2 regions of the Sinobaca sp. H24 genome follow, and region 1 is predicted to be linked to the other one. Evidence: riboswitches for the same ligand, from Rfam matches in the RefSeq annotation. Region 1 holds a riboswitch; the other holds the start of a gene.
What was found. A riboswitch is a leader RNA that binds a small molecule or an ion and turns the genes downstream of it on or off. The one in region 1 is predicted to bind thiamine pyrophosphate.
Positions count from the first base shown of each region.

Region 2: linked by a shared signal. The riboswitch ahead of thiD (bifunctional hydroxymethylpyrimidine kinase/phosphomethylpyrimidine kinase) and the one ahead of thiT (energy-coupled thiamine transporter ThiT) in region 1 are both predicted to bind thiamine pyrophosphate.

Region 1 covers NZ_JALBWT010000001.1:107,196-111,775, reverse strand. The annotation lists partial or broken gene nirB (nitrite reductase large subunit NirB) at 1-982, shown strand, start outside; gene nirD (nitrite reductase small subunit NirD) at 1,001-1,324, shown strand; gene MMY81_RS00650 (hypothetical protein) at 1,419-1,769, shown strand; gene MMY81_RS00645 (hypothetical protein) at 1,763-2,134, shown strand; gene thiT (energy-coupled thiamine transporter ThiT) at 2,137-2,691, opposite strand; TPP riboswitch at 2,745-2,844, opposite strand; gene MMY81_RS00635 (hypothetical protein) at 2,961-3,248, shown strand; gene MMY81_RS00630 (hypothetical protein) at 3,277-3,414, shown strand; gene MMY81_RS00625 (carbon starvation CstA family protein) at 3,533-4,580, shown strand, end outside.
Region 2 covers NZ_JALBWT010000029.1:55,195-59,774, forward strand. The annotation lists gene MMY81_RS25150 (efflux RND transporter permease subunit) at 1-1,794, shown strand, start outside; TPP riboswitch at 1,833-1,932, shown strand; gene thiD (bifunctional hydroxymethylpyrimidine kinase/phosphomethylpyrimidine kinase) at 2,057-2,854, shown strand; gene thiM (hydroxyethylthiazole kinase) at 2,885-3,718, shown strand; gene thiE (thiamine phosphate synthase) at 3,711-4,346, shown strand; gene cobA (uroporphyrinogen-III C-methyltransferase) at 4,511-4,580, shown strand, end outside.

The DNA.
Region 1 (4,580 bases):
CTGTACCGATTTGACGCATGAAAAAGTCGGGGAAGAAATCAGGACAAAACAGCTGACGCTGACTAGAGAAGTCATGAATGTACTTCACTGGAAAACGTCAGAAGGATGTTCCAAATGCCGTCCGGCGATTAATTACTATTTAGGCGTAGCTTATCCGAAAGAGTACGAAGATGACCCGTCATCCCGTTTTGTAAACGAAAGAATGCATGGCAATATTCAAAATGACGGTACCTATTCGGTCGTGCCGAGAATGTACGGCGGAGTAACCAACCCGGATCAGCTTCGGAAAATTGCAGAAGTGGCGGATAAATACAATGTTCCCCTGCTTAAATTAACAGGAGGGCAGCGGATTGATATGCTTGGTATTCCGAAGGCTGACCTGCCGTCTGTCTGGGAGGATTTGAACATGCCTTCCGGTTACGCATACGCAAAATCGCTTCGTACTGTGAAGACATGCGTAGGAAAGGATTTCTGCCGATTCGGCACTCAGGACTCCATTAGTCTCGGGATCGCTATTGAAAAGAAATACGACCGGCTTAACACTCCACATAAAGTAAAAATGGCAGTATCAGCCTGTCCGAGAAACTGCGCGGAGTCCGGTATAAAAGATTTGGGAATTGTCGGGGTGGAAGGCGCCTGGGAACTTTACGCCGGAGGAAATGGCGGTGTTGATTTAAAAGGCGGCGAACTGCTTACAAAAGTCCAAACAACCGAAGAAGTTATTGATACGATCAGTGCTTATCTTCAGTACTACCGCGAAAACGCCAGATATTTAGAAAGAACCTCGCACTGGATTGGACGTGTAGGGCTGGATCATGTGAAATCCGTTATTCTGGATAATGAAGAAGAGCGTAAAGCACTAATTGCACGAATGGATACAGCCCTCGAAGCTCTTCCAGGCGATCCTTGGAAGTCCATTACGAGCAATGAGAAAAAGCGGGAAGAGCTGTTTGGGCAGAAAAAAGTAGAAGTTCTTCAATAAACAAAAAGGAGCGGGGCCATGGCTGAAATAACGGAAACAACCGCAGTATATGTAGCGGACGTAGAAGAATTTAAAAAGGGCATTCCGAAAGAAATATTTGTTAATGGAGAATCCATCGCTTTTTTCAAAACGAATTCGGATAAAATCAGGGCGATCCGAAACAGCTGCCCGCACAAAGGAGGTCCTCTTTCCCAGGGGATTGTCAGCGGAGATTATGTATTCTGTCCGCTGCATGACTGGAAAATAAGCACGGTGGACGGGAAAGCCCAGGCTCCCGATGTCGGCTGCACTCATTCCTATTCGGTGCAGGTGGAAGGGAACAGTGTCTATATACAAATATAAAAAGCGCTGACGATAGCAAATCCCTTATCTCAACTGATATAGTTGCGATAAGGGATTTTTTTGTCTATATCAAGTCGGAAAGGAAAGAATAGCGATGACGTTTGATGTATTGATGATAGGGCTGTTTTTTATTTTTATACAGGTATTTGCGAATATCTTTGTAAAAGGCCCAAGGATCAGAAGCTTTCGCTGGCTCTCTTTTTCGGGAGGAATTGCCGTAGCTTATATATTTGTTTATGTTCTGCCCGCTCTGCATGAAGAACAGGAAGCCTTCAGCGGCGAGCTTACAATGGAATCCGAGCTGTACATACTGGGCTTAGTAGGCCTGATGGTATTTTATACAGTGTTTAAAACAGCTGATGCCCAGCAGAAAAAAGGAAAACGGGATGGGGATGCATTTTTTTTTACATACAGGTTGGCTTCTTTACGCTGTATAATATGCTGATTTCCTATATTGTGTTTGCCTCTGATGTAGAAACCGTGCAGGGCGTGTTCTATGCACTGGCGGTAGGCCTTCACTTTATGTCCGTATCACACGATTTATGGCGTGAAGATAAAGAGCGCTATGAGAAAGTGGCCCGTTATGTTCTGGCTGCCGGTATTCTCGGCGGATGGCTGGTGGGTCTGTTCGTACCGTATTCTTCGCTTGGACTGGCTGTTGTATTTGCATTTATCTCAGGCGCAATGCTGATGAATGTATTAAATAAAGAGATGCCAAACGAAGAAAATGCGCACCTTCCTACGTTTCTTATTTCTGCAGGAGGGTACGCGATTATAGCGACATTGTTGAAATATTTCTTTCAATGGTAAAGTTAAAGTGTTTTTGGGGCACGAAAGAAGGCTGGGGAATATTTAGCCAGCAGCACAATAATAACAATAGTAATGAGTGCTTCCGGAATAAGGTAGGAAGCGTTATACACGGCTGAGTACAAAACGACAGGCATGTCGCCGGCATAAGCGCCGAACCAGATCACGCCGGAGGCAAAGTGATCAATAAATCGCAGCAGGGCAGCAAAGGCCACTCCGATCACGATAGATGCATAAGGAACTCCATTTGTGAACGATCGGGAAGTAATAAACAAACCGGCGGCGCCAAGAACCGTATAAGCTACTGGGTATTCGAGCACAAGCTGTACCGGATGAACAATCGTTGCCCCGGTAAAAAGCTGCAGGATGCCGACAATGAACCCGGTGAGCGCTCCCGCCTTCCAGCCGCGCCGGAAAGCGATAATAAATATAGGAATCATAATGAGAGAAATGGACCCTCCCATTGCCCATAAAGCACCGAACTGCACATAGCTCAAAATAATCGACAATGCGGCCATGAGCGAGATTTCAATCATAATGACGAGTCTTTGATGTTTCAATATACTGCTCCTTTCCCAACTACAGAGACAGGAAAGACGAGGCTTCTATATGTATAGAGCGTTCGCCACTTCCCTACGCTGGCATCACCCAGTTCAGGTTCCAAGAGTTGAGGCTCTGCCTCTCTCAGTCCAACGACACCTCTAGTGGTTTATATTTGTTTCCTCTCTCATCATACGGTTTCTGCCGGTAAAATCAAGAGAGAAGCATAAATCCAAATAAAGAAGGGTAAGGAACAGAAGAAGAATGAGAGAAAGGCTGGAATAATCGAATGAACATACCAGGCAATTTACTTTTGGCCTATTTAAAAGGAAGCGGGCTGTCGACGACAGTAACGCTGCTCATGCTGATTTTTTATATTGTAAGCTTAGGAGAAATCAGTGATTTTGAACTGCTTGCCGCCGTTCTCGTTTTCCATACATATATTGGGTCGCTTGCCGGTATGTTTCTGCTGCGGTTTCTGCGCCCTTTGGAAAATGGAATTGTCTATCCTATTCTGGGATTGTTATTTTTGGAACGGTGGGCTGCTGTACGGCCTGTTTATTATTTATACGTATAACCTTGAAGGCTACTTTATCGGTGTAACGATGGCTTCTTCGATCTCGTTTTTCTGCAGCCAGGTTGTTAAATCGAAAGGCGCCTCTTATTTACTGGCGGCTCTGGGACCGCTTTTTCTGCTGCTTATTTTTCTTTCCGTTCAGTTTATAGGTACTCTTGGCAGCTGATAAATTATGGAATAGCTATTAACTATCGTAATTCTCTGACTTTTCTTATATACTTTCCTTACGGCGCATAAATAAAGCGCTTTCTTTTTAAGGGTGAAAAGAGAAAAGGGGGAGTATGATGCCAGCTATAGTGTTAGCTCTTGTCGGTTTTATCGTATTTGCATTGGGCTACCGGTATTATTCAAAATTTATTGCAGAACGGATTTACCGGCTCGATCCCAATTTCCGAACGCCGGCCCATGAATTCAGGGACGGTGTCGATTTTGTTCCTACGAATAAATTTGTTCTCTGGGGTCACCATTTTACGTCTGTAGCCGGAGCAGCGCCTATCGTAGGTCCGGCTATTGCTGTCTACTGGGGATGGCTTCCGGCATTTTTATGGGTGATTCTCGGTACGGTGTTTGCAGCCGGCGTACATGATTTTGGAACGCTCGTGCTGTCTGTCCGCAACAAGGGGCAGTCGATCGGAACGCTGGCGGAGAAAATTATCGGCCGCCGGGCCAAGCTGTTGTTTTTATTCATTATTCTTATTCTTGTATTGATGGTAAATGCGGTGTTTGCCTGGGTTATTGCCAATCTTTTTATTACTTTTCCTGCCAGCGTTATTTCTGTATTTATTCAAATTCCGCTTGCGATCTGGATTGGTTATACGATCAACCGTAAAGGAAAAAGTATGCTGATTCCTTCCTTAATAGGGCTGGCTGTCATGTACAGCGCTGCAATTGCAGCAAGCTATATTCCTGCGCTTCAGATTGATCTGGTAAGCTACTTTGGAGGAGAAGGCAGCACCGTATTTGCCGGGCTTGATGCCGTTTCCGTTTCCTTTATGATATGGATTGCCGTATTAATGATTTATGTATACATAGCTTCTGTTCTTCCTGTATGGAAGCTGCTTCAGCCGAGAGATTTTATTAATTCCCATCAGCTGGTAATCGGACTGGCTATTTTGTATTTGGGTCTTTTCTTTACCTGGCCGGCCGCAGAAATGACAGCGCCGGTTACACGTAGCGTTCTTGATGTTTCCTGGTTTCCGCTGCTGTTTATTACGATAGCCTGCGGCGCTATTTCGGGTTTCCATGGCCTGGTTTCCTCAGGTACAACGTCAAAACAACTGAATAAAGAAACAGATGCCCGTTTTGTCGGCTACTTTGGAGCCGTAGGAGAAG
Region 2 (4,580 bases), on a different contig from region 1:
CCGATTATCTTTGTATCCGGTATTGTCGGAAATATTTTCACCGAGTTTGCACTGGCGGTGTCCTTCAGCTTAATTGCTTCCTTGTTTGTGGCTGTTACCGTTGTACCGATGATGGCCAGCCGCATCCTGAAAGCCCCTAAAGAAGATATAGAAGAAAAAAGACAGAACTCCCGTTATATGAAGCGTCTGGAAAGAGCGAGCAAATGGTCGCTGAAGCATCGTTTTCTTACGCTGTTTATCACCTTATTATTTCTTATTGCGGGCGGTGCCGGTCTTGCTACGACAGGCGTTAACTTTCTTCCTGCAAGCGATCAGGGCTTTTTCTCGATCGATGTGGAAACAGAATACGGCACCAATCTGGAAACAACGACCGCTATTACTGAAGACATTGAAGCTATTTTAAATGAAGAGGGTGCTGTAGACAGCTACTTAACAATGATCGGCTCTTCGGGTGACGGCGGTGCCGCATCAGGAGGACCATCAGGTTCTAATGAAGCGCAGGTGATGGTCACCATGCAGCCTATGGAAGACAGAGAAGCAAGTACCATCGACTTTATTGAACAGATAGAAGATGAAGTCATCGACGTAGAGCCGGATGCTGATATTTCCCTTTCCAGCCAGACCGCTATAGGCGGAGGGGAAGCAAATACGGTTGTCTTTACGATCAGCGATCAGAATGTAAATACACTCGATGAGTCTAAAGAGTATATGATCTCAGAGCTGAGAGATTCGGAAGATATACGGGAAATATCGACATCAGATGAAGATACTGCGCCGGAACTGCAGATCTCTGTGGATGAAGAAAATGCACGAGACAATGGTCTTGCTGCCGCCCAGATCGCAGAGAGCGTGGATAATGCAACCCGCGGCCAGACGGCAACAACGATCCAGACGCCGGGGAGCACAACGTACGATGTGGTGGTTCAATATGAAACCGGAGAACTGGAAACAGCAGAAGATTTAGAAACGCTGCTGATTGCCAATCAGGAAGGCGAGTATATTGAACTCGGGGAAGTAGCTGACATTGAAGAAGGCAGCGGGCCCGCCGTTATTAACCGTGATGATCAGCAGCGCAGCGTGGAAATAACAGCCGCCTACAGTTCGAATACCACATTGAATGAGGCATCTAATTTAGTAACGGATATATATGAAAGCAATGATATGGCAGACAGTACCTCTCTAGCCTATTCGGGAGAGCAGGAACTGCTGGATGACGCGCTCGACAGTATGATATTTGCCTTTATTCTCGGCCTGCTGTTTATTTATTTAGTCATGGCCGGCCAGTTTGAATCTTTCAAATATCCATTTATCGTTATGTTCAGCGTACCGCTCGTGGTCATAGGAGTAAGCATTGCGCTTGCCATCACGCAGACTCCTCTAAGCGTTACCGTCTTTATCGGGCTTATCGTTCTGGCTGGTATTGTCGTGAACAATGCGATTGTACTGGTAGACTATATTAATCAGCAGAAAGAAAAAGGCATGGCTTCCAAAGAAGCTATTGTGGAATCTGTTAAACAGAGAACCCGTCCTATTCTTATGACAGCCGTGACAACGATTCTTGGCGTCGTTCCTTTATCACTCGGCATCGGGGAAGGAGCGGAAATTCAGCAGCCGATGGGTATTGCCGTTATCGGCGGGCTGGTCAGCAGCACTTTCCTGACGTTGTTTGTTATTCCAGTACTGTACAGCTTTATGGATAAAAATTTCCGTAAAATGAGAAAAGAAGAAAAAAAGGCAAAGAAAGAACAGAAACGCGAAAAAAAGCGGCAGAAGCAGGGAGAAATAAATGATTAATTGACAATAAAGCTTTCTCTCCCGTAACATGAAATAAAGACAACCACTAGGGGCGCATATGCTGAGATAAGGAAATTCCTTTGTCCCTCTGAACCTGATCTGGGTAAAGCCAGCGTAGGAAAGTGGAGCGTGCGTTTTTATCAGGCTGGCATAGTCAGCAAAAGCCGCTCCTTTCAAGGGGCGGCTTTTTTATATGGGGAGAGCAGAAAAGTAAAAGCTGTCCCGGATGTGGTGAGTACACCTAAAAACGGAGGAACAAATCATGGCGGAAATACCAAAAGTATTATCGATAGCGGGAACAGACCCTACTGGAGGCGCAGGCATTCATGCCGACTTAAAAACATTTCAGGAGGTCGGGGCTTATGGAATGGCGGTTATTACAAGCGTCGTTGCCCAGAATACCGTAGGGGTCAAAGACGTTTGGCATATGGAAAATGAAGCCATTCTAAAACAGCTGGAAGCAGTACTCGAAGATATCCGGCCTCAGGCGGTAAAAACCGGCATGATCGCTCTGCCATCTATGATTGAAAGCATCACGGACCGGCTGGAACGGGAAAATCTGCCGATTATTGTAGACCCGGTGATGGTCGCGACAAGCGGTGACTCGTTAATGGATAAAGAAACGACAGAGCTGATGATTAACCGGCTGCTGCCTATAGCAGAAGTCGTGACTCCTAATATGGAAGAAGCCGAAAAGCTTACCGGCGTAAACGTATCTACGATAAAAGAGGCTGAAAAAGCAGCCCGTCTGCTGGTCGATGAGATGGGAGCCGGGGCTGCTGTTGTAAAGGGTGGACACGCCAAAGATACGGCCATTGATGTGTTATATTATAAGAAAGAGTTTATTCATCTGACAGCGGATCGATTTGATACAAAGCATACGCACGGGACGGGATGTACATTCTCTGCGGCTATTGCTGCCAATCGGGCGAAAGGCATTCCCGTCATCAAATCATGTGAGCTGGCTAAGGAATTTATTACAAAAGCGATCAGCCATCCGCTCAATATCGGACACGGCAGCGGACCGGTTAATCACTGGGGACGATTTTTAGAGAAATAAATGAAATGACCTGGAGGGAAAGAGAACATGATGCATTCTGAAGGAAAAAAAGTATATAAAGTTCTGCATGAAATGCGGACAGCAAAGCCTCTTATTCATAACATTACAAACGTAGTCGTAACAAACTTTACGGCAAACGGCCTTTTAGCGGCCGGTGCGTCGCCTGTGATGGCGAATGCAAAAGAAGAAGCCGCAGATATGGCGGCTGCCGCAGATGCGCTTGTGCTTAATATTGGAACGCTGAACCAATTACAGGTGGAGTCAATGCTTCTTGCTGGAGCAGCGGCAAACAAAAAAGGCATTCCGGTAGTGCTGGATCCGGTAGGGGCCGGTGCTACAGCCTACCGCACGGATACAGCGCGCCGGCTTCTAAAAGAAATAGATATTTCCCTTATCCGCGGCAATGCAGGAGAAATTGCCGCTGTCGCAGGACTTGAAAGCAGCACACGCGGAGTCGACTCAGGATCCTCCCAGTCAGGAACAGCAGAAACGGCAGAACGTGCTTTTCAGGCACTGAAGCTTCCTATCGTGGTTACCGGAGCGGTTGACGCTGTAACGGATGGAAAAGATATGTACCGCATCCATAATGGCCATTCGATGATGACAAGAGTGACCGGATCCGGCTGTCTGCTAAGCTCCCTGATCGGTTCTTTTCTGACGGTGACGGACGATGTGGCATACGGCGCAGCCGCAGCGCTCGGCTACTACGGGGTAGCGGCTGAAAAAGCCGGCGGATTTGCTTCGATGAGAGGACCCGGCACGTTTCAGGTAGAGCTGCTGAACGCCCTGTACCATGTAGGGGATATGGATATCAGACAGCAGCTGACACTAAAAAAAGAAGCATTGAAAGGCACTTATGAATAAAGAAACACTGCTGCTTTATTTTATTATGGGCAGCCAGGATACGGATAAAAATCCTGCTGAAGTACTCGAGCAGGCGGTCGCGGGCGGGATTACCTGCTTTCAGTTTCGTGAAAAAGGACCGGCTTCAAAAACGGCAGAACAAAAAGAAGAGCTGGCTCGTGAACTGCTTGCTGTATGCCGAAGCCGCAGCATTCCGTTTATTGTAAACGATGATGTCGATCTTGCTGTAAAGATCGGGGCGGACGGCGTTCACATTGGCCAGGGGGATGAGCCCGCTTCTAGTGTAAAAAAGAAACTACCGGCCCATATGATTGTAGGCGTGTCGGCAAAAACACTGAAGGAAGCCGAAAAAGCTGTACAGGACGAGGCCGATTATATTGGAACAGGACCTATGTACGCCACTACATCAAAGGATGATGCCGATGAGCCTATCGGTCCGGAAGGCATACAGGACTTACGGAAATTTGGTATTACCCTTCCGATTGTAGGCATCGGCGGCATTACAGAGAAAAATGTGAAAAGCATCATGAGGGCTGGAGCTGACGGGGTATCGCTGATTTCTGCTATCAGCCGGGCAATAGATCCGAAAGAGGCAGCACAACGTCTTAGGCAGCTGGCTCAAAAATAATCACGACTTCAACCCGCTTCTTTTAAGGAGCGGGTTTTTTCTGTTATTTAATATGTATTTAATATGCATAATAAAGTGTGTTAGATTATCTTTCGCTGTTGCAGAAATTCCCAGCTTCTTTCTATACAATACATAATTATAAAGAAAAGCAGGAGTGAAACGAAATGAAACCAGGTGTCGTTTGTTTTGTAGGAGCCGGTCCAGGAGATCCGGAGCTGTTGACAATCAAGGGAT